3 regions of the Siphonobacter sp. BAB-5385 genome follow, and region 1 is predicted to be linked to each of the others. Evidence: riboswitches for the same ligand, from Rfam matches in the RefSeq annotation. Region 1 holds a riboswitch; each other region holds the start of a gene.
The links. Region 1 has a riboswitch for cobalamin ahead of BWI93_RS23125 (cobyrinate a,c-diamide synthase). Riboswitches for the same ligand answer to the same signal wherever they lie in the genome.
Positions count from the first base shown of each region.

Region 2: it holds a riboswitch for cobalamin, as region 1 does, so the genes downstream of both, BWI93_RS02635 (TonB-dependent receptor) here and BWI93_RS23125 (cobyrinate a,c-diamide synthase) in region 1, are expected to answer to the same signal.
Region 3: it holds a riboswitch for cobalamin, as region 1 does, so the genes downstream of both, BWI93_RS06890 (TonB-dependent siderophore receptor) here and BWI93_RS23125 (cobyrinate a,c-diamide synthase) in region 1, are expected to answer to the same signal.

Region 1 covers NZ_NMPS01000220.1:71,639-82,490, reverse strand. The annotation lists gene BWI93_RS23160 (ATP-binding protein) at 1-614, shown strand, start outside; gene BWI93_RS23155 (hypothetical protein) at 746-1,003, opposite strand; gene BWI93_RS23150 (hypothetical protein) at 1,061-1,354, opposite strand; gene BWI93_RS23145 (PQQ-binding-like beta-propeller repeat protein) at 1,697-2,827, opposite strand; gene BWI93_RS28345 (alpha-L-rhamnosidase N-terminal domain-containing protein) at 3,037-3,840, shown strand; gene BWI93_RS23140 (alpha-L-rhamnosidase C-terminal domain-containing protein) at 3,837-5,441, shown strand; gene BWI93_RS29810 (sugar phosphate isomerase/epimerase family protein) at 5,511-6,020, opposite strand; gene BWI93_RS29805 (hypothetical protein) at 5,930-6,364, opposite strand; gene BWI93_RS23130 (Hsp20/alpha crystallin family protein) at 6,643-7,086, opposite strand; cobalamin riboswitch at 7,336-7,612, shown strand; gene BWI93_RS23125 (cobyrinate a,c-diamide synthase) at 7,718-9,052, shown strand; gene BWI93_RS29140 (cobaltochelatase subunit CobN) at 9,045-10,852, shown strand, end outside.
Region 2 covers NZ_NMPS01000031.1:162,071-172,922, reverse strand. The annotation lists gene BWI93_RS02680 (aldo/keto reductase) at 1-493, opposite strand, end outside; gene BWI93_RS02675 (AraC family transcriptional regulator) at 624-1,490, opposite strand; gene BWI93_RS02670 (hypothetical protein) at 1,803-2,429, shown strand; gene BWI93_RS02665 (S8 family serine peptidase) at 2,515-3,498, shown strand; gene BWI93_RS02660 (hypothetical protein) at 3,576-3,830, shown strand; gene BWI93_RS02655 (hypothetical protein) at 3,838-4,098, shown strand; gene BWI93_RS02650 (hypothetical protein) at 4,363-4,704, opposite strand; gene BWI93_RS02645 (alpha/beta fold hydrolase) at 4,680-5,111, opposite strand; gene BWI93_RS02640 (helix-turn-helix domain-containing protein) at 5,233-5,574, shown strand; cobalamin riboswitch at 5,876-6,135, shown strand; gene BWI93_RS02635 (TonB-dependent receptor) at 6,477-8,669, shown strand; gene BWI93_RS02630 (PepSY domain-containing protein) at 8,716-10,254, shown strand; gene BWI93_RS02625 (DUF1080 domain-containing protein) at 10,327-10,852, opposite strand, start outside.
Region 3 covers NZ_NMPS01000070.1:145,165-156,016, reverse strand. The annotation lists gene BWI93_RS06920 (rhodanese-like domain-containing protein) at 1-274, shown strand, start outside; gene BWI93_RS06915 (rhodanese-like domain-containing protein) at 332-631, shown strand; gene BWI93_RS06910 (glycoside hydrolase family 130 protein) at 633-1,751, opposite strand; gene cobC (alpha-ribazole phosphatase) at 1,804-2,373, opposite strand; gene BWI93_RS06900 (adenosylcobinamide-GDP ribazoletransferase) at 2,358-3,128, opposite strand; gene cobT (nicotinate-nucleotide--dimethylbenzimidazole phosphoribosyltransferase) at 3,121-4,131, opposite strand; gene BWI93_RS06890 (TonB-dependent siderophore receptor) at 4,322-6,301, opposite strand; cobalamin riboswitch at 6,341-6,618, opposite strand; gene BWI93_RS06885 (gluconate 2-dehydrogenase subunit 3 family protein) at 6,945-7,556, opposite strand; gene BWI93_RS06880 (four helix bundle protein) at 7,606-8,055, opposite strand; gene BWI93_RS06875 (GMC oxidoreductase) at 8,090-9,835, opposite strand; gene BWI93_RS06870 (DUF3050 domain-containing protein) at 10,058-10,834, opposite strand.

The DNA of each region.
Region 1 (10,852 bases):
GTATTCCCGCCGTTACGCTACGGCGACTTTGGACCATGCTGGCTCATCAACAGGGAGCTCAGGTAAATCTGGCTCAACTGGGGGCCAGTCTGGATCTAACGGCTCCTACTATTAAACGTTACCTGGAACTGCTCGAAGATTTACTACTGATTCGTACGCTTCGGCCCTGGTCAGGCAACGTGGGGAAACGGCTCGTCAAAACGCCTAAAGTGTATATACGTGACAGCGGTCTTACTCACGCCCTTTTACAGCTAACTACCCTGGACGACGTATTAGGACACCCTGTCGTGGGAGCCAGTTGGGAAGGTTTTGTGGTGGAAAATATTCTATCGGTACTGCCCGTGGGCTGGACACCCTGGTTTTACCGCACCTCCGCCGGGGCTGAAATTGATCTGGTGCTGGAACGAAATACCCGGGAGATCTACGCCATTGAAATCAAGCGTTCGCTTACCCCAACGGTCTCGAAAGGGTTTTATCTGGGGTGTGAAGACGTCAGGGCTACGCGTCGCTTGGTGGTGTACGCGGGAAAGGAACGCTTTCCGCTTTCCAGTGGAGTCACCGCTCTTTCGCTCACGGACCTCATGCAGGAATTGCAGCAATTCAGGCAAGAATAAAGGGGGTAGTCTACAGGAAATAAATCCTTTCATGACGCAGAAAGGGAGTACGGTACTGCTTCCATCAATAAATTTCTGACCTATCGTAAGAAGATAATCTTCTGCCGTAACTCCATTTCTGCCAAATCGGATTAGGTGGCTTTTAACAACGTGCTTTGTTCACAAACGCCATTCATGTAATCGATGGTAAGCAGAGCAATGGCCCGACCCTGCCGGCTTTTCATACTCGGAATGGAAGCATACGTGGTTCGTCCGTCCAGCAGAATGGACAATGCTTCCTGAATACCTTCCTCCAGAGGGGATTCCTCAGTAGTGCGGCCCTGTAGAGAGAGTAGTTTTTTATCGAGTAACGTAATGGTACGCTGGATCTGATTTTCGGATGGTTTCATGCGTGGATGGTAAGAATAAAAAATGAAGTTTCGTCTATCGACGAAAGCGTGCTGTATTTAATCCAGCACTTGTATCCAGAGAATTTTAGGGTCAAACTTGGTGTCGACCTCCTTAATTTCAAAGGAATGCGTTTTTAACCACTGCAACAGTAATTGCACGTGGCGGTCCTGCGTAAAGGACGAATCCTGGAACAGGTATGAGCGTTTATGCCGGATGCCCGAGCCCGAAAGCGTATCGCCAATTTTAGGAACTGAGCTTACTGCGGTGGTCAACATAACCCCTTCTCGCAAAGGCGTCAATACGGTTAAACGAGTATTTTCTACGGTAAATTTAACGATCATCGTTTCCATAGGTTCAGCGATAAATGGTAAATACCCGCGGGTTAAGGCAGATACGATTTACAGAAAAATCATTTTTTCCTGTGAAAGAGAAGTACTGGAAAGCTAAAGAATGATCGGGGATCGAGAAGTAGCTACTCAGCGAACACAAAGGAGCGAGGGATTCCGAGCGTATCTATTCCTATCAACGATAGTTAACGGTATTTGTTTAACAAGGTAGTACTATAAATTGAAAAACCCTAATAATAAGGCCTTTATGTGATCTAAAGTTGACATAACTCAACGCATCTGTAAGGTTTGTAACTAAAAAAGGAGACTCCTCAACGAAGTCTCCTCTCTCTGGAACGAATACCCTTACTGTACCTCTTGCATACCCGATTGGGCGGAATAATGGTTTTTCTGATTGGAGTCTGTAACGATCAGCGTAGAAACCCCGTAAAACTGACCAGGCGTCTCTGTCAAGGACCAGAGTTCTACGCCGTTTTGCGGGTTGATGGCCCTTAGTTTCTGGCCGAGCGTGTACAGAACACCGTTGGCTACCACGATGGAAAAATTACCCGCTGAAGACCCCTGATCCGTGGAATGCCACTTGAGCATTCCAGTCTGAGCATCAAAAGCATACAGAGTATTTTCGAAGCCTCCCACGTAAATCAGATTGTTCGCATAGTAAGCATTAGAACTCACGCTGATTTTAGGCGTAGCCTGATTCCAGCGGATTTGTCCCGTCTTGGCATCCAGTGCACAAAAGCGGCCGGTTTTTTCACTTCCAATAAATAGCAGTCCATCATGAGCCGTCAGCGTAGTTCCGGTATCTACCTCAGAGCTTTCCCACTTTTTAATCCCCGTAGCCGCATCAAAAGCGAATAACTTCCCTACCGGATAATGCGAAGTAGCCAGGTAAACCATTCCCTGGTAGTAAAAGGGTTTACGGGTATGTTGTGCCAGCTGATCCACCTGCCAGCGAATGGCTCCTGTTTCGGAGTTAACGGCGTATAGCTTGGACATTGCTGCATAGTAAAGGGTGTTGCCTACCAGCACGGGGTCTTCGGTTACGGAATTCCAGCCGTATCGCAATTGCCATTTACTCTGTCCGGTACGGATATTGTAGGCCAGTATACTTTCGTACTTACCACCAATGTATAAGGTTTCGTGGGCTAAAAGAAAACCATCCCCCGGTACATTCAGTACATAATCAGTGATGAGCTGAATTTCGTTTTTTCTAATGCCTGTTTTGGCATCAAACTGTATGAGCTTCCCGTCCATGTTAAAGACAGACACCTGCCCATTGTTTACCACCGGATTGGTAGCCACTGACTTTTGAGTAGCCGATTGCCATACTTCCCTTCCATTAGCCGCGTTAAAGGCGTGGACTTCCCGGTCGCTAAGGGTTACGTAAATCCATTCATTTTGAATAGGTTTAGGGTCTTTTCTTTTGCATGAAATCAATAAACTGAGGGCAATCAGAAAGGTAAAAAGGGGCTTCATTTGCTAATGTTTGGGTGATAACGTTTTAAAAATACGCGATAAGCTGAGGTTAACAGAAATATACTTTTCACTGTATGCATTCCGGCGGTTTTAAATGTCCTGGATTACGCAGGTCTGACTCTAAATTTAATACCTTATAAACGACGCATTCTCTTCAAACTGCTACCTTTAACGTCTCCTCTATCCTGGTTGTATTTAATTCTTTACTCATGCGTGGATTCCTTCGAACCGTTATTCTTCCGCTTACGCTCTACTGCCTTATGATTCTTCCCGTACCGGCTCAAATCCGTTTAATGGGTTACCAGCAGGCCCACATCAATCCCGAATTATTCCAGCGAGCCTGGGCGGCCCGCTGGATTTCGGTACCCAATGCCTCCGACAACGCCTACGGCGTGTATCATTTCCGGAAAAGCTTTGATCTGACGGCCCGTCCTGAACACTTTTACGTACACGTTTCCGCTGACAATCGCTATAAGCTTTTTGTGAATGGGAAGCTCGTAAGTCTGGGACCAGCCCGCAGCGATCCGTATAACTGGAATTTTGAAACCGTCGATCTGGGTCCTCATTTGAAAAAAGGGAAGAATGTACTCGCCGCCATAGTTTGGAATTTTGCCGAGTACAAACCCGTAGCTCAAATGAGTTTTAATCGGACTGAGTTTTTGCTACAGGGTGATACGGAGGCTGAACAACTGGTCAACACCGATACCAGCTGGCGGTGCCTGCGTAATCCGGCCTATACGCCCTGGCAAAAACCCGTTTACGGCTATTACGTGGCCGGTCCGGGCGATAACCTGAATGCCCAGCCCTACCCCTGGGGCTGGCAGCAACCCTCCTTTAACGACCAGGCCTGGGTACCCGCCCGACAGGGTATGCCGGCGGCGACCAAGGGCCACCGCGACTATCCAAACCGCCTGCTGGTACCGAGTCCGATTCCACCCATGGAAATGGCTACTGAACGGCTGGCCCGCATCCGGCTTTCCGAAGGAATGGAGAAACCCGCATCCGGTTTTTGAAAGGAACCAGGTCCCTGACCATTCCCGCTCATTCGAAGGTGCGGCTGCTACTCGACAATGAACAGCTAACGACGGGCTATCTGTCACTTCAATTCAGTCGCGGAAAAGACGCGGAAATTCGAATTGGTTACAGCGAAGCCTTATACAGTGATTCACTGACGCACGCCAAAGGCCATCGCGATCAGATGGAAGGAAAGTTTTTTGTTGGATACGAAGATCGGATTCAGGCTGACGGCGGTTCAAATCGTGACTTTACCTCACTGTGGTGGCGAACGTATCGTTACCTCAATTTGCTCGTTACGACGGCCGACGAACCGCTCGTACTAGAAGATTTATTTGGAACGTCTTCGCGGTATCCTTTAAAACAGGAGACGACTTTTTCGGTACCGGAGCGTAAAGATTTGCAGCAAATGCTCGACATCGGCTGGCGTACGGCCCGGCTGTGTGCCAACGAAACGTACATGGATTGTCCGTACTACGAACAGTTGCAGTATTTCGGCGATACCCGCATCCAGGCCTTGATTACCCTCTACAACACCCGCGACCCGTGGCTGGTGAAAAATGCCCTGGAGCAGGGTCGGCAGTCGATGGTAGCCGATGGACTGACCATGAGCCGATACCCTTCTAATCTGCACCAGTTTATTTCTTCGTTTTCACTGCTTTGGATTGGCATGGGCTATGATTACTATCGCTACCGGGACGATGCGAATTATCTGAAAACGTTGCTTCCCGCCCACCGGCAGATTTTATCCTGGTACGAACAATGGCTCAAGCCCGATTACAGTTTAGGCTACGTCCCGAACTGGTTTTTTGCCGACTGGGCAAACAGCTTCGATTACGGCGAACCGCCCCGCGAAAAAGACGGTGATTCAGCTTTTCAGGATTTGCTGTACCTGATGTCCCTGCAAATGGCCGCTGAACTCGAACAAAACCTGGGCCTGCCCGCTTTGGCTCAGCATTACCAGACGCTACAAACGAACCTGAAGAAAGCCATTTATCAGCATTACTGGAACCCGGGAAAAGGGCTACTAGCGGATACAAAAACGCAGCGTTCGTATTCCCAGCACGTCAATGCTCTGGCGGTACTCGCGGGTGTGGTTGAAGCAGATCAGGCCAAGCAGGTGATGCAAACGGTACTTTCGGATCGCAGTTTGACGCAAACCACCATTTACTTTCGCTACTACGTGAATCAGGCCCTGAGCAAAGCCGGACTGGGTGATCTTCTGTTGAATCATCTGCAACTCTGGCAGGATCAGATGGGACTGGGCCTGACGACCTGGGCCGAAATGCCCGAACCGTCCCGGTCGGACTGCCACGCCTGGGGTTCGAGTCCGAATATCGAGTTTTACCGCATCGTACTCGGCATTGATTCCGAGGCGGCAGGTTTTAAGAAAATAAGGATTGCTCCGGCCTTAGGTACCCTGAAAGAAGCTTCGGGGAGTATGCCCCACCCCGCAGGGACGATCAAAACGCAGTATACCTTAAACGCACAAGGCAAGTTAACCGCCCGCATCACCCTTCCTCCGGCGACGAGTGGCACTTTCTACTGGAAGGGCAAAGTCTATCCCCTTCAGGAAGGATCTCAGGTACTTGAGTTATAAGGTATTTAGACAAAAAGCCCCCACTTAAAAGCTGATTTTTAAGCGGGGGGCTTTTCTATCAAGGCATTTTTATTCTTTTAATCCTTTCAGGTACGCAATGCTTTGAGGCACCTGCTGAGCGATACTCGGACTTTCATCCTCAATAAAGTAATGGCGAATGCCCAGCCGCTTGGCCTCTCTAATAACGCCGGGAATGTCGATCTGTCCTGTTCCTAAGGCTACGTCGTTTTCCAGCGGGGTTGATCCCGTAAAGTCTCCTTTTACTCCTTTCTTAAGGTCTTTCAGGTGAATCAACTGAAACCGTTTGCCGTATTTTTTGAGCAAAGCCACGGGGTCGGCCCCGCCGTGTTGAGCCCATAGAACATCCAGCTCAAAGGAAACATCCGACGGATTGGTGTTTTTGACGAGGTAATCAAACAACGTTCCCTGTACGTAAGGGCTAAACTCGTAGCCGTGGTTGTGGTAACAGAAAGTTAAACCCGCAGCTTTCAGTACTTTGCCCGCTTTGTTAAAATCTTCGACGGCTTTTTTCGCATGATCGATGTTGAATGCTCCCTGATGCGGAATCCAGGCGACCATAACGTACCGGGAGCCAGGGCTTTTGCCTGTTTGATAACACTCTGAGGGTCACTCACCAGCTCCTCGTACGAAGCTCCTGTGGCGGGTATGGTAAGCTTCCGCTTCTGAAGCATCTGCTTGTACGCTTCCGGAGTCAGACCTTTCGGCGTATTTCCCTCGATTTCCGTAATGCCCAGCGAGGCAATCAGATCCAGCGTTTTCTCCACGTCTTTCGCAAATTCATTGCGATACGTATACGCCTGAACCCCAATAGGAAAAGTGTATAAAGGTTTATTACTTTGGGCAAAGGTGACTTCCAGCCCCAGCAGAGCCATCAGAAGTGTGCGGACAAAGAATACTTTCATAGAAAGATTTAGATAAGATTTGTATTCAAAGATACACTCCTTGTGGATCGAGTGGTTTTCGTTCTAGCAGGAAAGTTCGTTGCTGGTTTGTCTGCTTCGGGAGTAATCCTTTTGTATCTAGGAACTGTCGCAAAGCTTTGCCTTGTAGAACGCATTGACAAGCGTCACAGACGCTCGTCAAACCACAATTAAAAAGGCTTCCTACCCCCTCAATAGCCCCTTATACACAAAAGGACTGCTTCTAAAGCAGTCCTTTCAAAAGTGAAGTATCGCAGTAATTACTGAATACTAATCAACCGGGGAGTTTTCTGTTTTACCTCTTCCCGTTTAGGAATGGTCAGATGCAGCAGTCCATTTTCGTAGCGGGCCTGGATGCCTTCTTCATTGACGACATCTTTCGGCAGAACAAAGGTCCGCTCAAAAGACTGGTAGCTAAACTCCCGGCGGGAGTAGTGTTCTTCTTTTTTGTCTTCCGTTACCGATTGCTTTTGAGAGGAAATCTTCAGCGTATTTCCGTCAAGCTGGATGTGAAAATCTTCTTTTCTCATCCCCGGAGAAGCCATTTCGACTTCAAACGCATCGGCGGTTTCGCGAATATTCACCGCCGGAACGGTCGTACCCGTCGATGAAAAATGCGATTGATTCCAATTGAAAAGGTCGCGACCTAGGAAATCATCAAAAAAGCTGGGGAAGCTGGGAAACAGCTCATCCTTTTTTCTCATGAGTGACATAGTTACCTCCTTTTTAAAAGTTGATCAAACGAATGTAATGAAGACATTTCTTCATCACTTCCGCTCTTTTAAACGGGCATGCCAAAATTGTTTTTCTTACCTTTTGTCAGCGAAAACTGTCAAATTTTCACTAGGTAATCTTTCCTTTTGACAGTTAACGGATTCAATAATCTTACTACTATCCCAACCATTGGGGACGAATCCCAGGGTTTATCCTACTGAAAGGCAAGCAAAGCAACGTATCTTCGTCCCCGAAAAGGTTCTGCTTAACCGCGGATGAATAGGGAATCGTGCGGACCGCCGATGCGGTTTAAATCACGAGCTGTCGTGCAACTGTATGTTTTTCAGTTTTCAGCTTACTGTTTTCAGTTTTCAGGAGTAAAATACTTCACTAATCAACTGTAAACGGAAAACCGACTACTGTAAACTTTCTTTAGAGAAGCCACTGTACCTCGCGTATGGGAAGGCCTTGGGAAGGAAACGAGCCAGGAGACCTGCCTTTTTGTATCGGTTACACGCTTTCACGGACTAAGGCGGAAATCAGAAGTAGGTTTGCCGGAGGGGTGTACACGTCTCCGATTCTTCTTTTTTGTCTTTTTCAGGAAGGCCAGCTTATTCTTTCATGGCCAGTCATTTTCTCATTGCGGCTCCGCACAGTGGTTCGGGTAAGACGACGCTTACGCTGGGTCTGTTGCGGGCTTTGCGACACCGGGGCCTAACGGTTCAGCCCTTCAAGTGCGGGCCCGACTACATTGATAGTCAGCACCATCGTACGGCCGCCGGACGAGCCAGTATCAATCTGGATCTGTTTATGGCCTCCCCCGAACACCTGAAAACGCTTTATCAAACGTACCGTTCCGGAGCGGATGTGGCCGTTACCGAAGGTGTGATGGGCCTGTTCGACGGAGCCGACCGGATGCAGGCAAGTACGGCCTCGCTGGCCGAATGCCTGGGTATACCCATCATCCTGGTGGTACAGGCCAAGGCAATGGCGTACTCGGCAGCACCACTCCTGTACGGCTTCAGGCATTTTTACGCGGGCATACAAATCGCCGGCGTCCTTTTCAATGGTGTACAGACGGCCTCGCATTTCCGTTTTCTGGAAGAAGCCTGTCAGGATGTAGGGTTGCCCTGTCTGGGCTATTTCCCTACCCATCCCGATTTTACCATTCCATCGCGTCACCTCGGGTTACGTACGTCTTCGGAGATCGACTACGAGCGAATCATCGAAGCCATCGCCCGGAAGATTCCGCAGACCATTAACCTGGATCGGCTCTTAGCCCTTACTAAAACCAATGAAGAGGCTCCCCTAGCTCAAGCCTTGTCCCATCGTACGGCCTGTAAGGTGACTATCGCCCGGGATGAAGCGTTTTCATTTCAGTATCACCAAAATCTAGCGGTGCTGGAAGCCCTGGCGGAAGTACAGTACGTAAGTCCGCTACGGGATAGCGAGCTGCCCGAAACGCATCTCTTGTACCTGCCCGGTGGCTACCCTGAATTGCACGCTCAGGCCCTGAGTGCCAATACGTCCTTTCGGGAAAGCGTGCGAGCGTATTGCCAGAACGGCGGATACGCCTACGCGGAATGTGGCGGGTTGATGTACCTGGGCCGGCAGTTAACCGATGCGGAAGGTCACAGCTATCCGATGGCGGGGGTGTTTCCCTTTTCAACGAGTCTGCAACACGCGAAGCTGACCCTGGGTTATCGACAAATTCACTTTCAAAATACCTTACTGAAAGGTCACGAGTTTCATTACTCTACCTTACAGGAAGCGGAAGAGTTTGCTTCCCTGGCTCCGGTCCGCAATGCCCGGGGTCTGGAAGTCGGGACTAAAATCTACCGCGTACAAAATACCCTGGCTTCGTACGTACACTTATACTGGGGCGATGGCCCAACGTGGCTGACGGATCTGCTTCGTACGCTTTCTACTTCCCTTTCCACGCATCAACATGGCTGAAATCAAACGGCAACGGGTCATGCGACCCGACGGAAAAGCCATTAATCTGGTCCAGCGGCGGGGACATTTGTCCTACTGCTATAATGCCTGCTGCTGCGGGCGAACCGACCGCGGGTACGCCCCGGTACTGGTTGACGTCTACAAAAACGAATGGCTCCGCCGAAAAATGCGGAATCAGGTTCACTTGACCAAAGGCGGCTGCCTGGGCCCCTGCACGCTGGCGAACGTGGCTACGTTGCTTTTCGACGGGCATTCGGTCTGGTTTCATTCGGTCAATAGCGAATGGCACATCAAAGCCATTTTCGATTACATTGATCGCATGCTGGCCGCCGACTGCTTCCTGAGTCCGCCCGCCGAACTGGCCGAATTTGTCTTTCAGTATTACACCTGGAAAGGCTCGGAAACCGCTACCCTACGCGGAGAAACGCCCTCGCCCACCGATGGAATCGTGTTTCTGACGCACGCCGATACGGATTTGCTGACCCTCAGCCGGATCAGTTTACCCGACGATTTTCCCAAAGTACTGGGCCTGAGTTTACTGGCGATCAAGACCGAGGCTCACATGGCTCAGTTGCTGGAGCGGGAGATTGGAGCGGCTCAGGTGATTATTCTGCGAATTCACGGACGGCCCAGTAGCGTACCGGGTTTTCATGAACTGGTGAAGCGGGCCCAGCAGAATCAGCAGCATTTGATTGTCATCAGCGGTACGGGCGAACTAAACCCCGAATTTGCGGCGGTTTCTACGGTATCTCCAGCCATTCAGCAGGATGCCTTGTCCTACGTGCAGGCGGGCGGAGCGGGGAATTTTACGTCGCTGCTGTACTACCTTTCCGATCACCTGTTGCTGACGGGGTACGGAGCCGACCTGCCCCAGACGCTGCCCGAACACGGCCTTTACCATCCCGACTTACCCGAAAATGCGGAACTGAGCGACTGGCAAAAACATTACGATCCCCGGCAACCGACGGTCGGGATTACCTTTTACCGTTCGCACTGGATCAGTGGGAACACGGCTTTCGTCGATGCCTTGATTCGTTCACTGGAAGATCGCCAGATCAATGCCCTGGCAGTGTATACTTCTTCCTTGAAAGCGATTCATCCCGGAACGGGCTGCCCGCAGGCCTTTCAGTTTTTTGATCGAACGACAGGCGTGGCCATTGATACGCTGATCAATACGGTTTCCTATGCCATGACGGATGCCGATCAGCAGGGTTCGTCCGGGGCTTTACGTCAGCTCGATGTACCGATTTTACAGGCCATCACGAGTGGAATGAGTCGTGTGCCCTGGGAATTATCGAGTCGCGGCCTGACACCCCTGGATACGGCCATGAACGTCGCCATTCCCGAATTTGACGGGCGTATCATCACCGTTCCCATTTCTTTCAAGGAAAAAAACGGCGATACCACGGCGTATGAGCCTGTCCCCGATCGCATCGAGCGGGTAACCGGAATTGCTCAGCGACTGGCCCGACTTCGGCATACGCCGAACGCTCAGAAACGAGTCGCCTTCATTTTTACCAATTCGAACGCCAAAGCCTCCCAGATTGGCAATGCCGTCGGACTCGACGCTCCGGCTTCCCTCCTGGCGATGTTACAGGCCATGCAGGATGAAGGGTATTCGCTGGAAAACCTACCGACCACGGGTACGGAACTGATTCACCAGCTCATTGACCGCTGTTCGTACGATGAAACCTACCTAACGCCCGAGCAACTCGCACAGGCAGTGGGACGCGTATCTACTTCGCAATACACGCAGTGGTTGAAAGAGTTACCCGAACCGCTCCAGCAGAAAATGCTCAA
Region 2 (10,852 bases), on a different contig from region 1:
TGATGGCGTGAGCCCGCCGGATTTCTTCGACTGTAGCCTGCGACTGACCCCAACCCCGTATTTTTCCTTCCTGGATGAATTCGCCCATGCAGTACGCAATGTCTTCCACCGGAATATCTTTATTGATGCGGTGCTGGTAGTACAATTCGACGTGATCCGTACCCAATCGCTTGAGGGAAGCTTCCAGACGGTTGCGTAACGCCTGCATCAAACGTTCCCGGGAATGGCCTTCCCAGTCTTTCTGCAGTAAAAACTTGGTTGCGATTGCCACCTGATTACGCAGGGGTTGCAAGGCTTCGCCAACCAGTCGCTCATTGGCTCCCATGGCGTAAATTTCAGCGGTATCGAAGAAAGTACAGCCCAGTTCAAAAGCCCGGCGAATCAGCTGGATCGCTTCTTGCGGGGCCGGGGCTGAACCATAGCCCATGCTCAAGCCCATACAGCCATAGCCAATGGCGGATACTTCCAATCGGTTTAGTGTTCTCTTTTCCATGATTTTCATTGACTTATCGTTCAATAGCAAGGGCTCGTAGGTGGGCTTCCCTGCTACTAGTTTGATAGGACAAATCTCCATTTAAAAGGGAGGAAATGAATAAAGAGAATCAAACCGAAAAGTATGATTTTCAAACTTTACGCGTTCGAAGGAGATTAGGCGTACGGCCGGTGATTCGTTTAAAGTAATTGTGAAAGTAGGTGGGGTATTCAAACCCGAGGCTGTACGCAATGTCCGCGACACTCCAGTCCGTGTGTTGTAAAAGGGCTTTGGCTTCCGCCGTGATTCGCTCGGCCAGGTGGACGGAAGTCGGCTTTCCAGTACTTTCCTTAACGGAACGATTAAGGTAGTTGACGTGTACCGAGAGGGCTTCGGCAAAATCCTGAGGCGTTCGGAAACGAAGCGGACTAACGGGACTTTCAATAGGGAACTGCCTTTCCAGCAGATCCAGAAAAAGCTGGGTCAGCCGCGTAGCTCCGTTCTTGGTTGAAAGCGTAGGCAGGGGCGGCTGAATGCGTAAAGCTTCCCGTAAAATCAGCTCCAGACAGGTTTTCAACAAGTCTTCCTTGTATTCGTAATCGCTGGTATAAACGGATCGCATTTTTTGAAATAGACTGCTCATGAATTCCGTCTGCTCAGAACTAAGCGAAAGAACGGGCGAACCATCGAACCGAAACAAGGGTGAGTGCTGGAGCAATTCCGTACGTTCCCGACCCGCCAGAAAAGTTTCCGTAAAGACGCAGGCGAATCCCTTTCGTTCCGTGCGGTGTTCTACCGCATGAGGCACCCGGGGGTTGAGCAGAATGAGGTTACTGCCGCTCAGATCGATCTTTTGTCCGCCGTAATTCAGCGTCATTTCCCCGCTGATCAAAACGATTTTATAAAAATCCCGCCGACCATGGGGTTGGGCAGGGTTGGCCACTCCGGCTATTGGGTAGACTTTAAAACCTTTGAAGTCTGTCGTAGTCGGGGTGGGTGAGGTCGAGGAAATGTTCATCCGGCAAAGGTAATAAAATCAAACCTTACCATTCGCTTCGCTGTGAATCAATAGAATGCGGTTTGAATCTTCTATTACAGCTTTTGCCGTACCTGTTCTCCTCACAAAAGCTGTATCAAACACCGGCAGGTAGAGAAAGCAAGTAATGCCCCTACTGAAAAGGACACTCCCTTTCGTACGCATTTCATATTCCTGAAAAGCAGGAGCGATGGTGTTACCATCCGTGGGTGCGGTTGCGACTAAGAGTTTGATTTTGCCAGCAAGTGTTTACAAGTCTGATACTATTCTTCAACCTTTTAACCTGTTTAACTGATGGCTAAAACAACCAAGCCTTTCCCGGGCGAACCGCCGACTGCCGGCGGCCCGGAAGGTCCGCAACGGACGCAGGTAGTCGTGATTGTCCGGCCCAGTTTCTCGCCGGAGCAGGGAGCCACCCTATTGGCGAATACCCCGGCAGCAGAATCCGTATCGTTCCGGCCTTTGTTCAACGATACCCCCGCAAGGCTATCCACCTTGGAAACCTCCGCGGAATCCGCTCCTGATTTAAGCGTATACTACGTTACGGAAGTGCCCGCTGAGCAGGCAGACCCTCTGATTCAGTCCTTATTGCAACGGGAAGAAGTTGAGGGAGCTTACGTACAGCCGCAGGCCACGTTGCCTTTCATTGAAACAGCGGTACGGTCCGCCGCTCCGGATCCTTCCGTACCGGTTACCCCTAGTTTTGTCGATCGACAGGGCTATTTGCAGGCATCGCCCCAGGGCGTTGATGCAGTGTTTGCTTGGACGTATCCGGGTGGACGGGGAGCGAATGTGCAGGTGATCGACATTGAAGGGGCTGGAATTTTACGCACGAAGATCTGGCTCAGAACTCGGGCGGATTACTCAGCGGCGTACAGCGAGCCGATTGGCAAAACCACGGAACAGCCGTACTGGGTGTAATCGGTGGAGATACCAATACGATTGGGGTAACGGGCATTAGCCGGATGCTAACCTGCGGGCTATTTCGGTGTACCGGGATGCGGCCATGACCTATAACCTACCCCAGGTGATCCAGCTGGCAGCCGATAGCCTCCGGCCGGGAGACATCATCCTGATTGAACAGCAGTATTCGCACCCAACCCTGGGCCTTACGACCGTGGAATGGTGGCCTGCCGATTTTGACGCCATTCGCTATGCCGTCAGTCGGGGTGTCATTGTGGTCGAAGCTGCCGGCAATGGCAACAACAACCTCGATGCGGCGGGCTATAATACGGCTTTGACGGGTTTTCCGGCGACCTGGCGGAATCCGTTTAACCGGGCCAACCGGGACTCGGGGGCCGTGGTAGTAGGAGCAGGAAATCCGCCTCCCGGTACGCACGGACGCAACGCCGAGACGGGTAGTGGAGAAGTATACACCGACCGGGCACGCTGCAATTTTTCCAACTTTGGTTCCATGATCGACGTGCAGGGATGGGGTTGGGAAGTGACGACCACGGGGTACGGGGATTTACAGGGAGGACCCGAAAACGAACAGTATACCGATACGTTCAACGGTACGTCGAGTGCTTCGCCGATCGTTGTCGGAACCCTGGCCTGTTTGCAGGGCATTCTTCGGGCTTACGGTCGCATCCCGCTGACGCCCGCCCGGGCCCGGGAAGTACTCCGCACGACGGGTTCTCCCCAACAGGCCGCAACCGGACGTCCGCTCACGCAACGGATCGGTAATCGTCCCAACTTACGCCAGTTGATTCCGCTCGTCTTACAAACCAATACCTGGTCGGGCGTGCAGTTTACGGGCAGTTTGGGGGCCAATGCTACAGGTCGCTGGTATACGTTCAATTGGCCCGCTCACTGGCACGTCGTATGGACGGCCGTTCCTACTACGCCGGTACCCGGTGCTCCGCAGCTTAAAATCAAAACGCAGGTAGAGCGGGCTTCGGATGGCTTCATTACCTATTGGCTCAATGTAACCAATCTCAGTAACCGGCCCCTGAATTTTGAAGGGAGGTTTACGGTACTGGGCTGGTAGTCTCAACCTGCTGAAACAATGGGGTCTGATAACCCGGATACAAATTTTTCTTAACCTTATTTCAAACCTTCACGATCATGAGAGTTGGTGTTCAATTTACGGGTACGGTAGCGGCCAATGCCTCCGCCCAGTGGTATACGTTCAACTGGCCGGCTAGCTGGCACGTCATCTGGCATGTGGTACCTACGTCACCACGGACTGGAGCCCCCCAGGTGGAATGGGAAACCCGCGTAGAACGGGCTAACGCCACGTACGTAACCTATTGGGTATTAATCAAAAATCTGACCAACGTACCCGTCAATATCGAGGCCCGGTACGCGGTTTTGAACTAGCATCGCCATGAAAATAACCATTGAAGTAGATCCCAAAACCGAAGTCGTTCCCGGCTCAGTAACGTCGGACTCAACGCCGAGTTACGCCGGCGGAGAGCCCCAGGGAACAGATCCCGCGAGCAGTAATACCGGTACGACTACGACCTCGGGCGACCAGCCAGCCGGGGAACCTCCCGTCTGGCTATTGGAGGCCATTGAAAACGCTCCCCGTCCGTCAACTGCGGAGGAGCCGATGGGGACCTCTGCGGGTACAGTCCGACTCGACTAAATTAGCGTTTTTGCGGATAGTACCTGAGTTTTTCAACGATTCTGTATGGTTCTTAGAATTCTGTCGAGAGCCGTAGGTTCGATCGGTTGGGCAGGAATGGATTGCATCCGTTCCTGCCCTCGTCGTTTAATAAAACACAACCTAAGACTCGATCTCTGAAAGGTTTTCCGGAGTACTTGACTCCTATATATTCCTGAGGAATTGAAGGAAATGCTTCATAACTGATTAATACTCAAGATACAGTTACGAACGAATCCTCAGCCATTACTTCCCCAGTACCAGCTCCAGTTTTTTTACCAGATTTTCGGGTTGTTCCCGCATGGAGTAATGGCCGCCTTCGAAGGGGTAAATCTTCCAGTTTCTGGCCCTGGCCCGACTTAGGCCCATGGCGTCCGTATGGCTATCACTTTTGCCGTTTTTCGTCATGACAATGAAAGCAGTTGGAATGTATTTAACCCGTGGATTGCTAATTCTTAGCGGCTCCGTATAAGTTTTAATGGGCTGAGGTACGTCCATGGGCGGCGTGGGTTTGGTAGGACCGAAGGGATAGGTCATCACGCTGTCTTTGATGTGCGATACCATCAGGCGTCCCAGATCGGACCACACACATCCCTGGCACTTTCCCCATCATTGGGTACCATTGCGTCCAGGTACACGAGTTGACGGATGCGGTCGGGTACCTGCTCCGCCACGCCCGCTATGACCATGCCGCCGTAACTATGTCCGACGAGAATTACGTTGTGCAGGTCTTCAAACCGGATCACATTGACAATATCGGAGATGTATGTACTGAGGTTGACGTTGGCATTGGACAAATGCACGCGTTCGCCCAAACCCGTAAGCGTTGGTCGGTAGACTTTATCCCCTTTAGCCGTTAGTAAGGCATCCACTTTAGCGTAATCCCATCCACCCGACCAGGCCCCGTGCACGAGCAGAAAGGTTCGTGGCGTACGTGACTGGGCCAGACTGACGGTGGATACTAGAAACGCGAGTAGAAAAAACAGATTTTTCATGAATGATCTTGTTCAATAATGTGAATGCGACAAAACTAGCTACATTCACTTTCGAAAAGATAGCTGTTACCTGTGGGTAAGTAGTTACCTGGGAGTAAGTACGTATGAACCATTACCAAACATGAAAAGCACCGAACCCGCTTGCCAGTATGAATTGAAAGTAGCCAAAGATGCCATGGAAGTCATTCAGGGCAAATGGCGGATTCCCATTATCATCTCCCTGACGTATGGCAACAAACGCTTCGGTGAAATCCAGCGGGATATTCCGGAGATCTCGCCCAAAATGCTTTCGCAGGAACTAAAGGCACTGGAAGAAAATCAGCTCATTACCCGTACGCTGTATGATAGTATGCCCGTCACGGTAGAATACGCTCTGACCCCTCTGGGCCTGTCCATGAAAGACCTGTTGGTCGAATTACGCAACTGGGGGAAGCATTTCAGAAAAGAGATTGTGGGCAAATAAGAAGCGTTACCTTCACTTCTATACTGAATCGTCTCTACCAATCCTTGGAGTCAGGGACGGGTTTAAGAGCTGAAAACAGGAGCGACACTGAAATGGCTGCAAACGCCTAAATTAGCCGCTCGGCGGGTAAAACGATAGAAGCCTTCCTATTGACTTTCCTCTTTTGCAGGGCCTGGCTAAACCGTAGTTAATCGGGCTAAACCTGAGTAAGGTTGAACAAGGACATTAGGTAATGTTACCTCTTCCTTCTTTAATCTATCATTTTTAGCCTACCTTCGCGGCCTCATTCAAGTTCTTTACTTCTTATTCCACGGAAAAAGGTTCTGTCGAAAGACAGATTAATAGGGAATCGTGTGTAAATCACGAGCTGTCGTGCAACTGTAAGTTCTACGCAGTTTGCGGTTGACCGTTTCCGTTTTCAATACTTGTATAATTGAAAACTGTAAACGGAAAACTGTACACTGCACACGTTTCAGACAACTGAGCCACTGTATCATTCGGTATGGGAAGGCGTCTGAAATGGAACAAGTCAGGAGACCTGCCTTTTTCTTAGCTGATCATGCTTTCACGGTTTAGAGCGTTATCAAGGGGAGCTTTGCTTTGTTGTAGGGGCACCACTGTGCCGATATGCGTATGCCCGTGCGTAAGCTTTCCTGATTTCCTCTGTATTCCTGTCTCATCATTAGCGAGAACGCAAGCGAAGAACTTTTAACCTTTTAGTTAAAAGTTATGCTCCCCATTTCTACTTCACGATTAAGTAGCAAAGCCCTTTTTACCACCTGGGTACTCCTCTGCGGTGTACTCTTAAAGGCATTCCCGCAACACAAAAACGGTTCGCTGGAAGGGCGAATTGAAACGGAAACCCAGGAACCCATACCCGGCATTTCTATTCGTCTGGACCTATGGGCCTGGGAGCAATCACCCAGGCCGACGGCAGTTTTAAGTTGCAGGCAATTCCGGCGGGAGCGTATACCCTCACGCTGAGCGGTATCGGGTACGAAGTGCGTCAGGTTCAGGTACAGGTCAAAGCCGGCGAAACCCTGCCCCTGCATTATCAGCTTAACCAGAAAACCCACGAGCTTTCGGTCGTGACGGTAACCAGTCAGCGAAACCGCTCCTTTTCGGCGATTAACAAAATCGATGTTCCGCTGCGGGATCTGCCTTTGTCTACCAGCTCGGTCAGCTCAAAAACCATCGAGCAACGCGGCATTGATGATCTGGGGGATGCCATGAAAAATACTACGGGCGTTCGTTCCAACAACACCTACGGCGGTTTTCAGCACTTCACCATTCGCGGGTTCAGCAATTTCGTGGTACTGATGGATGGCGTTCGGGATGAGCGACATAACATTTCCACCAGTGCCCCCAACACGAATTTAGCCAACGTCGAACGCATCGAAGTACTGAAAGGCCCGGCTTCCGTCCTCTTTGGGCACTCGGCTCTGGGTGGTATCATCAACATCGTGCGGAAACAGCCTACGGCCGATTTCAGGGCTAATTTTTCCGCGACTTACGGGAGTTTCAATACCCGTCGGATGCGGGCTGGTGCGGGTGGTTCGATCAACCCGAAGCTTCGGTACCGGATGGATTTCGGGGTGTCGAATACCGATGGTTTCCGGCAGGCGGGTATCTCTACTAACAATGCCTACGTGGCCCTGGAATATACACCCACCCGCAAGGACTACTTTTATTTGTCGTTAGGAGCCAATAAAGATGTGTACCGCACGGATTCGGGTATTCCCGTTTTGGCGGGCGGCGTGCTGGTTCCCGGCATGGATCTAATGACGCGTTACAACGACCCCGCTGATTTTTTAAAGCATACGCGAACGGATGTTCAGTTTCGCTACGTGCGGCAGCTTATGGCCAACCTGAAACTTTCCAATCAGCTCTCGTATTCGGACGATAACATCGATTATTTTTCAACGGAAGAACTGACGCTCAATACCCGGCGGGATTCCATTACCCGCTCGTTTCCCTACTACTTCAATCACCTCACCAAGCCCTTACAAAATCAGCTGGAGCTGACCTACGATCTCAACACCGCCAAGGTTTCGCAGAAGATTTTGCTGGGGTATTCGCTTAGCGTACTGGACCGTAAAACGTATAACGGTACGATTTTTGGTCCCGGCAAAGGAGCAACCATTCCCGTACAAAACCCGATTGAAAACCAGGGATATATCGATTACTACGATACCTATTACCGGGCTACGGATGAAACGGTACACGGAATATACTTACAGGATTTCATCCGGTTTTCCGAGAAAATCAAGGCATTAGTCGGGTTGCGTTACGATGTATTCAAAGGCGAATATTACACCGATCAGGTGGACAAAGACCGCCGGGTAACCAACTACGGAGCGAAATCAACCATAGCCCGGAATGCCCTGACCTATCGGCTGGGCCTAGTCTATCAGCCCATTGAACCTTTATCCGTTTACGCCTCGTACTCAACGTATTTCAAACCCTCTCGCCGGGTAGCTCCAAATGGGGAGACGTTCGATCCAGAAACGGGTTATCAGGCTGAAGTGGGCTCCCGACTGGAGCTGTCATCAAAATTTGCCGCTTCGGCTTCGGTGTACTACATGCGAAAAGACAATCAGGTGGAAGGTCTGCCCGGTGGCGTGTTCAAACGCGTAGGTTCGGCGGAATCGAGAGGCTTCGAAGTGGAGGCTCAGGGCAATCCCGTCGCGGGCCTTGATTTGACGGTGGGTTATACCTTCACCAAAGCCCAGTATTTACCCTACGCCAGTGCGGAGGTAAACCCCGTGGCGGGTAAAACGGCGGTACTGGCTCCGAAGCATCTGGTAAATGCCTGGCTAAACTACACGGTTCAGCAAAAAACCTTGAAAGGGCTGAATGCCGGGGTGGGCTTCAACTATCAAAGCGAAGCCTTCGCCAACTCGGCGAATACGTACGTTTTGCCGTCCTATCGAACCGTCGATGTGGCCCTTGGGTATCAGCTGAACCGCGTGGGCATTCGGGCGAATGTGAATAACCTGTTTAACGAACGCTATTTCACCAACGTGATCTTAACCCGGCAGTTTTATCCCGGAGCCACCCGTAATTACCTGCTGACGCTTAGTTACCAACTTTAACCTTTCAGCCGCGGACTTTTGGAGTCTGCGGCTTTGTATATCTTTCGTGAAAACAGTCATTAAAGCCATTCGGCTCGTTCATCGCTACCTGGGATTTGCCTTGAGTCTACTGTTTCTGGTCTGGTTTCTGTCGGGACTGATGATGATGTACGTGTCGTATCCGACGCTCAAATCACACCAGAAGCTGCAACAAACGCCTCCGATTGATTTGACAACCTGCCTGTTAACGCCGGCAGAAGCGATTACTAGAGCAGGAGTAACGGATTCCATCAAATCCATTCGCTTAGGTATGGTACTGAATCGGCCCGTATATCGGATCGTTACCCTACAAAACCGCCAGCTTAGTATCTACGCGGATAACCCGGCTATTTTGCCCTATGCCAGTGAAAGCTTTGCTCGTCAATTGGCTCAGCACTGGTCCCATGCGGGGGTACAGCAGGTTGAAAAATTAACAGAGATCGATCAGTGGATGGCGGCCCACCGCTCACAGGGCTACCTGCCCGAAGTATATCGAATGCAAATGGGCAACGAAGCGGGGACTTATGTGTATGTGTCTCCTTTTTCAAACGAAGTCGTTCAACAGGTTACGGCCCGGCAACGGTTGCTAGCCTGGCTGGGACCGATTCCGCACTGGATTTATCCGACGTTCCTCATCCGTAACCGACCCGTCTGGAGTCAGATAGTCATCTGGGTTTCCATAATCGGAACCCTGATGTGTCTGGCAGGATTGGCGATGGGCTTCATTCGCTACCAACGTAAACGGCCCGAATCGCTGGCGTTTAGTCCGTACAAGAAACGCTGGTTCCGCTGGCATCATTACACGGGTTTTATCTTTGGGCTTTTCGCGTTTACCTGGGTATTGAGCGGCTTGTTTTCCATGAGCCCTTTCAACTGGACACCCTCCGCCCGCCTTTCATCGCAAGCAACCGAACGCTGGATGGGTGGCCCGCTAAACCTGACCTTATTTAAAGTAAGTCCGGCGGCGGCTTATCAGAAGTTGTCGCGGGAACTGGTACTCAAAGAGATACAATTAATTCAGTGGAACGGCAGACCTTACTACCTGGCTCTGCAGGACGATCATCACACGCGTGTACTGGCGGCGGATGAAGTCGAAGCCAATCCGTTTCAGACCTTTGAAACTCAGGCAATCGAAGAAGCAATTCGGAAACTGGAACCGAAGGTAGCGGTGCTGGAATCGAAAGTCCTGGACCGTTATGACGCGTACTACTACGCGAAGAACGGCGAAAAACGTTTGCCCGTGTTACGAACCAAACTCGACACCCCCGAGCAAATCTGGTATTACGTGGATTTAAAAACGAGTCAGGTGGTATCTAAACACCAGACATTAACACGTGTCGAACGCTGGCTGTATCACGGGTTACACAGTCTGGACTTTGACTTTTTATTAAATCGAAGACCGCTTTGGGATATTACCCTGATCGTTTTATTACTCGGAGGAACCGCTACCAGCAGTACGGGCCTGGTACTAACCTGGCAGTGGCTGCGACGGAAAAAAGCTATGAAACGAAAGCAAACAACCGTCCGAAAAGGGGCTATCCAGCCCGTTTCCGAACGGTTGAAATGAAGGGTGACCGGAAAGAATAGTGAGTCACAGTACCCTGATTGAAAGAAGAGTAAGAAGACCGTTCAAGTCCTTTTACTCTTCTTTTAGTTTAAGGTTACGAAATGAAATCCCCTGCATCCAGTCCTGCAAGGCCAGGTGTCCTTTGGTAGCCTTGCCAAAAGCCGGGAAGTGTTGAAAATTCGTGTTTTTAATTTTTTGTTTCCATTCCGACGTAGTCAAATCCTGTTCGGCGGTTAAGACGCCGTTGAGGTAGAATTCGATTTTACCGTTTTTCTGCTTGATTTCGGATTGATTCCACTCACCCACGGGTTTGGTTACGGCTTCGTTTTTCTGGGGAGCAAATCCGTACAGACAACCCGCTCGTTTTTTCGGATCAGCGTTATAATCATAATGCGAAGGTTCCAGCAGTTGGTACTCCGGCCCCGAAGCCCAGGCGGTGGGAATGTCCTTGCGTTCAACCACATTGATAAAGACGCCACTGTTGCCAGCCTTGGAGATTTTCCATTCAAACTTCAAATCAAAATTACTGTACGTTTGATCAGTGACCAGGTCGCCGTGCTCCAAAGTTGATCCCGTACCGTTCGGAACACACTGTAGT
Region 3 (10,852 bases), on a different contig from region 1:
ACGCCTCGACAAAGGTGAAAAAATAAACCTGATTGATGTTCGCAACCCCGACGAATACGAAGAGCAAAACCTGGGTGGTACGCTGATTCCGCTGGGCGATCTGCCCGACCGAATCGACGAACTGGAGCCGATGAAAAATGAAGAAGTCATTATTCACTGCCGTTCTGGTGCCCGCTCCGCCCGAGCTCAGCAGTTTTTAGAAAGTCAGGGCTTTACGAACGTTCGCAACGTACTGGGAGGCATTCTGGCGTACAACGAAATCGAATCGAAGTAAGCATACACGAAACGCTCAGGGCCTGTATAGACCCTGAGCGTTTTTATTTTTACAGCTATGGAAGCTATTTCTGCCTTTGAATTAAAACGTCGTCTGGAGGCAGGCGAAGACCTTCGAATTCTAGACATCCGAACGCCCTACGAATGGGAAAGCTTTTCCATCGGCGGTCTGCATATTCCACTCGATGAGTTACTGCTGCGGGTACACGATATTCCCGATAGCTGGAAGAACGAAGAAATCGTTGTTATCTGTGGCTCGGGAATGCAAAGTGCCGTAGCGACCCGCGTACTCGCCAAACAGGGTTTCAGCCGTATCCATAACCTGGAAGGGGGCCTGCAGGCGTACCTGAGTCTTTAGGTTAATCTTCGTGAACGGCCACGGCAATTTTGGAATCCGCCGTTCCGTAGTACAGAAACCACTTGTTTTTAAAGGGAACCAGACCCTCCAGAAAGACGACGTTGTTGACCTGCCCCGTGAGTTCGTAGTTTTTTTCAGGAATGAAAAAAGGCTCACTGGTTCGGGCTAATATCTTCGTCGGATCCTGTTTATCGAGCAGCACTTGTCCGGCTGAATAGACCAGTGCGTCTTTTTTATCGGGAATGGGGCGGGCAGAGTTATAGATCAGTAAAATTCCCTTTTCCGTCAGTAACGCATAGGGACCAGGTTCAACGAGCTGGCCGTCAAATTTACCGGGGCGTGGCCGCACAATCGGTTTAAGCGAGCCATCGGCTTCTTCCAGCGGCGTCCAGTGAATCAGGTCATCGGATTGGGCCAAAAACAGATTCGTATCGCCAAAATACATCCAGTACTTTCCATTGATCTTTTCGGCTACAATCTGATCCCCCTTTTGCTTCGCTACGATGGCTCCGGATTTTGACCAGGTATTCAGGTGTTTGCCTTCGCCGAGTACGGGGCCGTGTTTCGTCCATTTCCGTAAGTCCGGGGAAGTGGCCAGCATCATCCGGGCCGTTTTTCCATCGTAGGCCGTATAGGTCATGACGTAATCGCCCTGCGGACTTTCCACAATACGCGGATCTTCGGAACCACCCTCCCACTCGTACTTTTTCTGGGCGTCGTTGTCGGGAAAGAAAATGGGTGTATCCTCTTTTTCGAAATGCAGGCCATCGGTACTAATCGCTAGCCCTAGTCGCGAAACGCCCGCGTATTTGCCCAGTTTATCTTCGGCCCGGTATACCAGATAGACTTTCCCATCCCGTACCACCGCCGCCGGATTGAATACGTCTTTTTCTTCCCACTTCACGTCTTTTTTCCAGATGGGGTCACGGAAGGTTAATGCGGGCGAGGGTACCAGAACGGGATTCAGACTATCCACTTTTTCGAAGGGAAGCATGGCCCAGTCGGTACCGGTTGAGTCGGGCGAGGTAGTGGTTTGCTGGGCCGTCTGGCGGTCCGTAGAATTTCGGCAGGCAGTCAGGCTTAGCCCCAGGGCTGCCGAAAGCAGAAGTAAGGATTTCATAGGTTTGCGAGGCCCCCCCTTAGATACGGGAACTTCACAAATAAACAAAAAATCAGTTAACTACCGAGCTTATCCAGCGATCAAAGGCGGGTTCCGGACCCAGTTCGAATACCTGGATCTGACCGTAGGAAACCTCAATTTTAAAGATGTTTTGCAAGGGTACACCCAGCAAAGCCGCCCATACGCAACGTACGACTCCCGCGTGGGTTACGACCGCCACCCGCTGATGAGGTACGTTTCGCAGTTCATTCAGAAACTCGTTTACCCGCGTATACAGTTGCCGTAAACTCTCCCCGTCCGGCGGGGCTACGTCAACAAAATCATCCATCCAGGGATCGAATTCCGTTCGGGTAATGTTGTTCCAGGCTTTTTGTTCCCAGCTCCCGAAAGATACTTCTTTCAGTCGATCATCCGTTTGTACTTCCCGGGCGGGCAACTGCCCGGCCAATTGCGTACAACGCTGTAAGGGACTACTGAATACCACATCAAAGATTTCCGGACACCGATCTACGATTCGCTGTGATTCAGCGGCAAACGTTTCGGCCAGAGCCATTTCACTCTGCCCATAACAAAGCCCCTGGGCCTCTTTGACGGCGGTATGACGAATTACAAACACTTCCATCCCGCGTATAGACTAAGGTAAAAAATCACTTCACTCACCTGCTGAATGGCACCCAGGCAATCGCCCGTATACCCGCCGATCCATCGATTGAAGTACTGAGCTAGTATTACTTTACTGCCGAACGCCAATACTGCCGCCAATCCCAGCCAGTAATTGGGTAAGGTCAGCAGGGATACCAGGCAAAAGAAGAATCCTACGAACAACGTTGGCCTCTTTAATCGGGCGGAAGCCATCGGTTTCACTTTACTGGTATCGATATCCCGAACGTAGGCGTGCGTATCAATCATGGTGGAGGCGATAAAGCGACTTACGATTTGTCCACTCAGAATACCACTCCAGAAGAGATGAGGGGAAACTCCCGCTATTTCCAGTAAAATCAGAAACTTCAAACTCAGTAGCAGACCCAAGCCGACTACTCCATACGTTCCGACCCGACTGTCTTTCATAATCGTCAGGATTTGCTCCTTGGTCCAGCCACCGCCAAAGCCATCGCATACGTCCGCGAAACCGTCTTCGTGGAAGGCTCCCGTCGTTAGGATTCCAGCAATCATACTCAGCAAAATACTGATCGTTTTGGGGAAAATCAGTTCACTACTGAAATAGACCGCCAGCATCATTCCCCCCACGATGGCTCCAATCAGGGGGAAGTATTTGCGGGAGGCATTGAGTTGTTCGGCCCCGTAGCCAACCCAGCCCGGAATGGGAATGCGGGTGTAAAAACCCACCGCCGTTAGGAATAATCGTAATTCAGTCATCAAGCGAAGAAACACCGGCTTCGGCGAAAGTAGACATTTGATTGAGAAAGGCCACGGCATTTTTCAGCAGTGGATACGCCAAAGCACAGCCCGTACCCTCGCCTAACCGCAGGTTCATCCGTAACAAAGGTTCCGCTTGCAGAAAATCCAGTAGTAAGCCATGTCCCTGTTCGGCGGAATGGTGGCAGAAGATTACGTTCTCCAACACCTCCGGCTGTATCCGGCTGGCTACGAGCAAAGCAGCCGTCGAGATAAAGCCATCCACCAGCAAGACCATGTGTAACGAACGGGCCGTTAGCATAGCTCCCACCATCTGGGCGATTTCGAAGCCTCCGTAGGTTTGCAGGATTTTATAAGGGTCGGTGGGCGAACCGTGCCGAGTCAGAGCCTGCTGCAATACGCTTCGTTTACGGGATAGCTGATCCGTCGTCAGTCCCGTTCCTTTGCCCACGCACTGGTCCAGCGGGATGCCCGTACAAACGCTCATGAGCATACTCGCCGAGGAAGTATTTCCGATTCCCATTTCCCCAAATCCGACGACATTACAGCCCGTTTGCTGTAAGCTCTGTACCAGTTCCGCTCCTTTGGCCAGACAGAATTCCAGCTGTTCAACCGTCAGGGCGGGACCGTGTAGAAAACTAGCCGTTCCGTAGCCCGCTTTCGCAGCGATTAAAGAAGAATGCTCCGGAAAAGCAGCGTTCACGCCCGCATCTACGACGCGTAAATCCAGACCATTTTCCCGGCAAAAAACGTTGATGGCCGCTCCACCCCCTAAAAAATTAAGGACCATCTGATACGTCACTTCCGCTGGGTATGCACTCACGCCTTCCGCCGCAATCCCGTGATCAGCGGCAAATACCAGGATCGTCGGATTGTTCAACGCAGGAGTCTCCGTTTGCTGAATCAGACCGATCCGTAGGGCCAGCGTTTCGAGTTGACCCAGGGCTCCCAGCGGTTTGGTTTTTAGATCAATCTTTCGACGAAGCGTTTCTTTTAAAGTCATCGGGGGTGTTTTGGTTTAAGGTTTGAATGGTTTGATAGGTGGTTTAAGGGCTGTTTGAAGTAGACACATTCGCTAAAGCCTCCACTCAAACGCTTGCTATTGAGCTGTACTAAAAACCCCAACGGGGTTCAATTTGCTTAGCCCGAGGTTGCACCCCGGGCCAGACCCTTCAGCTTACGTAGTTCTCGTATTAAAACTGTAATCGCACGCCCGCCGTAAAGTTTCGGCCCCGGGTATTGTATCCGTAAATGTCAAAATACTGCATATCAAACAGATTACGGACATCGCCGTATACGCGTAGGAAAGTATTGATCTGGTAGTCGGCGTAAACGTCCAGAGTGGTGTAAGGTTTCAGCTCGACAAGCTCCGTTTGGTAGGTTTCACCGTTGTAGAATCGATCTGCACGTTTCCCTAAAGAGCGTACTGTAGCGGAAGCAAATACTTTCGGGGTAATCTGATAACCCAGCGTCGCATTGACCAAAATCTTTGGGCGACGGAATAGATTATTAAACGTCGTATCGCGTCCATTCACGGGCTGCGTAACCTGCCCGGTCACGTAAGTCGCATTCGCCGTCAGCGACCAGCCGTTTGACAGGTAAGAGCCTTCGAGTTCGAACCCATGATCTTTTTGCTGATTGTAATTCACATACCGGCCATACGGAGGCTGACTGAGTGACTGGAAATCGATCACTTGTTTAATTAATCGATCAAAGTACAGTACCCGTATATTGGACTTTTTGTCTTTGTTAAACCATTGTACCCCCAGCTCCAGCGAACGACTGGTTTCCGGTTTCAGGCTTTTGTTGCCATATTCCGAATACAACTGATACAACGTAGGCGTTCGGAAGCCACTGGAGAGATTGACAAAGGCTTTGTATCGATCCTTGAACAGATACGAAGGATTGACCGAATACGTAACATTGCTTCCGTACAACGAATGGTGATTATACCGGCCACCCAATTCCAGAGCAAGGTTGGTTCGACTACGTAACAGAGCGGTTACGTAGGCACTTATCAACTGCGTATGAGCCGTATCTTTTTGAATGGGTGGGCCGTATGGATTAGCCTGATAGGTATTTTGTGAACGAAGATCGGCTCCCGTGATGAGATCAAACCAGGGTCGTATATTCCAGGAATGGTAGAGTTCGGCGAAATGGGTATTCCCCTCAAAACTCGACTGATCCAGCTCGGATTTCCGGTCAAAGGTCGTAAACGCATAATTGGCCGTCAGCTTTCCGAGTTTGTGCGTATACTCAAAACCCGTACCGGCCATTTTCATGGTATTGGTATAGTCGTATTGAGTACTATCCTTGAAGGCTCCCCCGTCAAGTTCATTTCGGTACCAGGAATACATGCCCCGTACTTTCCAGAGCAACTTCGATCCCAATTGGATTCCGCCGTTGAACAAGGCGTTATCCTGCCAGAAACCGTCTTTGTCGAAGTTTTGATTGCCTTTGGCATCGTATGCCGCCGAAAACCCATCGGAACGTAACCGCGTGTACTGGGCGTTGAAGTATCCGGCTTTGGAAGAACCATTCAGGCCCACCGTACCCCGAAACGTACCATAACTCCCGCCCTGTACCGTAGCCGAAGCTCCTAACGGACGGTCGCCTTCCTTTCGGGTGAAAATGTTGATGACCCCCACCACGGCATCCGAGCCGTACAGAGTAGACTGGGCTCCTTTCAGAATTTCAATCCGTTCGATTTCGCCCACGGAAAGTAAGTTCAGATCGAAGGTGTTGTTGATACCGGAGGGATCGTAAATGGGTACGCCGTCGAGTAGAATCAAGGTATTGCCCTGGCCGGCTCCGCGTACGTATACGTCCTGATTGGTACCGAGAGGCCCCTGGGCACCAACTACCATGAAGCCAGCCTGACGCGAAAGCAATTCACCGACGGACTGCGTAGCGTATTTTTGCAGGACTGAATCCGGGAGTACAGTGACGACTTTTCCGGTCTGGGAGAGTTTCTGATCGGTACGGTTGGCCGTCACGGTGACGGGTTCCAGCTGGGTTTCCTGAGCCCAAACAGCGGTCGTAGCCAACAAACAGAGAAGGGTACTTTTGGTAAAAACGCTCATCGTTTTCTGAATAAAAGAGATGATGAGCAATCCGGTTACGCGAGGCGAAAGGCATAAACGATACGGACGGGCGTCAGAGCCACCCGCCAATAGTCTACCTTTCCTAAACGACTTTTCACCCGAAAGCTCGAAATGGATTTCGTTTCAGGCAGGTCTTCTGGCTCGTTTCATCCCAGACGCCTTCCCATACCGGAACGGATACAGTGGCGATTTGTCTGGAAACTTCAGTTTGCAGTTTTCGGTTGTCTGTTTTCAGTTAAATACGATTACCCATTAACTGAAAACGATAAACCGTAAACTGTAAACTGACCGAAACTTACAGCTACGGGGATAGCCCCGGATTTGCACCGGTGTTCCCTTTTAATCCGGTACCGGGAGGTACCGAAACCTAAAACGTCCGCAAAAGTAGGGAAAATAAAAATGCTGACCCGGTATTTCTCCGAATCAGCATTGGGGAATGAGATTGAGGTCTGATGGGGTTTCAGTGAAGTTTCAGGTTTAAATGGTTTTAGGTGTGAAGAGCGTTTGAGAGGGGTTTCAGTGGCTTGTAAGTACAGTGAAATGACCCTAGGCTATGAAGTTAATAACCTATTTCGCTCAACCTTGCACCCTACTTAAATTTCAAACTTCACTCAAACTTGAAACGCTATTCAAACCCCAACAAACTTTAAACTTTACTCAAACTTCACACCTTTTCAAACTTCAAACTCTCTTTTCAAACCTAAAACATTCCCTATTCATAACTCAAGCCATACTGCTTCAGCACCTCTTCGGGTACACCTTCCCAATTGTTGGGGGTGTTTCCTACGTAGCCGAGGTCGTCAAAGCCCATGCGGGTGGTGTAGAAACCGGTAAGCGTCATGTCACGCATTTTGTTGAAGAAAGCTACTCCCTGAGAGTACTGGGGCTTGGCCTGTTCAGGGTAGGCAATGTCATCGACGATTTCGATTTGCTGGGGCTTCGTCAGTTCTACGAACTTCTTGTTAAAGCGTTTGCGGCTTTCGCTGTCGAGCCAGGCCAGCCCACCCCGCAGGGGCGTCTGGTGTACGGGCTGGTCTTTCGCCATAAACTCGATGAACGCGGGTACGCCCGCCTGCGAGGCACTCCCTGACTTCTGATCGGCGGGAAGGATGATGTCGCAGAGGACCGTAATCGTTTTCAGCTCGTGCGGCGTAAAGAACTTTTCCGCCATGAGTTTGGCATCCCGAATGGCTTCGGATTTCTGCCGTCCACCGGGAATGGGTAGCGGTTTCTCAGGCGGTGCCGCCACCAGGTCCGTCGAAGGAACCGTAGCCATGCCCAGCGACCCGAGTGCAATGGATTTAAGTGTATCGCGACGTTTCATGCGTATCAGTTTTCAGTTGCCTGTTTTCGGTTTTCAGTAATTAGTACGTCTACTCCGTCCAGCCCTGATAATCCAACGCTGGTTCCTGTAATTGATTTTTGTCAGTAGAGCCTTTGTATTTACTTCCTCTGATTTCCGTTTTTGACAGATAGGAAATAAATCCAGCGATCATTTTCCCTAGCTCATCGGCATCTGCGTACACTTTTTCAAAGATCTCTGTTGAAATGTACTGACGATCTAATGCTCGGTATAACTGAGATTTGACTTCCGTTAACGAACCTTTGGCGATTCCCAGAAACTGGATAAACTCACCTTTGCTCCCTCGTCCAAAACCCTCAGCAATATTGTCCATGACCGAATCTGCCGAACGCCTGATCTGTCTTCGATGGTCAAAGTCCATGCCAAAGGGACCCGTCCCCGTTAATTCAAAAATCAATACAGAAAATACCCTAGCTTTTTGCCAGATTTTTAAATCCTCAAATCGCTGAACGGTAGCCATAACTGAAAACTGTAAACCGAAAACAGAAAACGCTTTATAAATTCTTCTGTTTCACCTGATCAATGATGTAGTCACTCGTTCGCATAGACATCGCCAGGATCGTCCAGGTTACGTTTTTGTCGCCCTGGGTAACGAACGGAGCGGCGTCTACGACGAACAGGTTCTTCACGTCGTGACCCTGCATGAACGAGTTCAGAGCGGATTTTTTGGGATCGCTGCCCATGCGGACCGTACCGATTTCGTGGATGATTTTGCCGGGAGCTTCCAGGCCATAGTTCTGTTCTTTCCCCGGTTTATTTCCTAACGCAATACCTCCCATTTCGTGGATCATTTCTTCAAACGTATCCTGCATGTGCTGGGCCTGCTTCACTTCGTTTTCCGACCATTTGTAGTGGAATCGCAGCGTAGGAATCCCGTATTTATCAACGTTATTCGGATCGATTTCGCAGTAGTTACTTTCCAAGGGAATCGGTTCACCGCGACCGGCCATACCCACGTACGCTCCGTAGAAACGGCGGGCATCTTCTTTCAAACGCGAACCGTAACCACCCGAAGGCAATGACTTTCCATCGGTATAGGCGTACTTGCCGTTCATGCCGTGAATCCCCATGCCGTAGCCGTACATGGGCATACCCATGCCGCCGCCGTATTCGATGTGGTAGCCCCGGGGGAAGTCCAGCTTTTTGTTATCCAGCCACCAGGGTGTGTATACGTGCATACCACCCACACCGTCTTCGTTGTACCGTTTCCGGTTCATCAGAGCCGGAATGAAGGCCGAACGGCTGGCTCCCGTCGAGTCATTCAGGTATTTACCGATGACCCCGCTGGAGTTAGCGAGTCCATTCGGGAAACGGGCTGATTTGGAGTTCAACAGCAATCGGGCTGATTCACAGGAACTAGCCGCCAGTACCACAATCTTTCCGCGTACCGTCCGCTCCTGTAAGGTAGCGGTATCCACGTACGAAACGCCCGTACACAATCCGGTTTTCTGATCGGTCAGTACTTCGCGAACCATCGCTCCGTTGATCAGCCGGGTATTACCCGTTTTGACCGCGGGTTTGCAAAGGCAGGACGAAGAAGAAAAGTCAGCGTATACCTGACAGGCCCGGCCACACTGCGAGCAGTAGAAACACTGACCGCGTTCGTCGTTAATTTTTTTTGTCAGAATCGATAGACGCGACGGAATAACCGGAATTCCCAGATTTTTTCCCGCCTTCTTAAGCATCAATTCGTGCAAACGCGGTTTGGGAGCCGGTAAGAAATGGCCGTCGGGTTCGTTGCGAAGCCCTTCTTTCGAACCGAAAATACCGATGAGTTTATCGACTTTATCGTAATACGGAGCGACATCGTCATACGTAATCGGCCAGTCATCCCCGATGCCCGTGAGCGTTCCGCGACGAAAATCGTCGGGACCGAAACGCAGCGAAATACGGCCCCAGTGGTTGGTACGGCCGCCGAGCATTCGGCTACGAAACCAGTGAAATTCGGTACCCGGTGCCGCTGAATACGGTTCGCCTTCCAATTGCCAGCCTCCCCAGGCGGCGTCGAAATCGCCGAAGGGACGTGTGGTACTGGCTCCGCGACGAGGGGACTCCCAGGGGAATTTTAATTGCGTAATGTACTTGGGATCAGCAGGATCGTAGTAACCTCCTGCTTCCAGTAAACAGACTTTGGCTCCGGCTTTCGATAACTGATAAGCCGCCATGCCGCCACCCGCACCCGAGCCAACGATGATGACATCGAATACTTCGGGCGTTTCCTGGATGTGGAAATTGCTCATAAGCAGTGCGTGAAGAAATAGGTATAGACTCGTTGTTGGTACTGAAACTTAAAGGTAAAGATTTGTACGCTTACTTCCAGAGAAGTCAGGCTTTGAAGCAAGTAGAATTTTTCCAAGAAGGTTTAGAATTCTTCGCCGGATAAAAAAGCTCACTTCATAGCCTTAGTTTTCTTTGGATGTATTGCTTTTAGAAACGCTGCAATTACTTAAAAATTTTACGAATTAGTTCTGATCGACGGGTTCTAAACGACTCGTGATGGAATTCCATAGATCAATCCGCTGACGAATGGATTCTTCCGCCGTGGCAATGGCTTCCTGCCATTTGGTCTCGTCGTTACCACAGAGTTCCTGCACCATGGCTTCGGCCAGATGACCATGATGACCGCCGTCTACTTCAATGTGTCGTTCGAGGTAGTACCGGAAGGTATCGAGCTGACCCGGAAAGCGTTCGTTGAGATTGCGTACCAGTTCGATGAACAGATCCGGAATCAGGTCTTCGCGTCCGTACGTAAAAGCGGCAGCAATTTCGTGGGGACGATTGCGATCAATGACGGAAAATGTAAAGGCTACGAAATTCCGGGCTCCTTCGGGAATGCCAGTATTTTCCAGGGCTTCGCTTACGGATTTACCCTGCCGCAGGTCGGCTACGAACGTTTCAATGACCGTAGTATCCGCCTGTAGTTCCTGCATGGCCCGCAGGTACAATTCGTAGTGGCTCATGCGTACGCCGTGCTGATCGACGTCACTTTCTTCACCCGTAACGATTTCATTAATCAGATACGCCGTGTTCCCTGAAGCCGTTGGTAACCAGGGCACTTGCACGCAGGTCAATTGCCGTTGCAGGGCTTTGAGCAACGACATAAAATCCCAGACGGCAAAGGCGTGACTTTGGGTAAAGACCCGTAGAGCCTCTATGGAGTGAATACGGTGATAGACGGAGTGTTCAATTAACTGCTGACGTAAGGGGTCCAGTCGTTCGTTGAGCAGATGTTGATACATGGTTTTGGGGATTTGCGG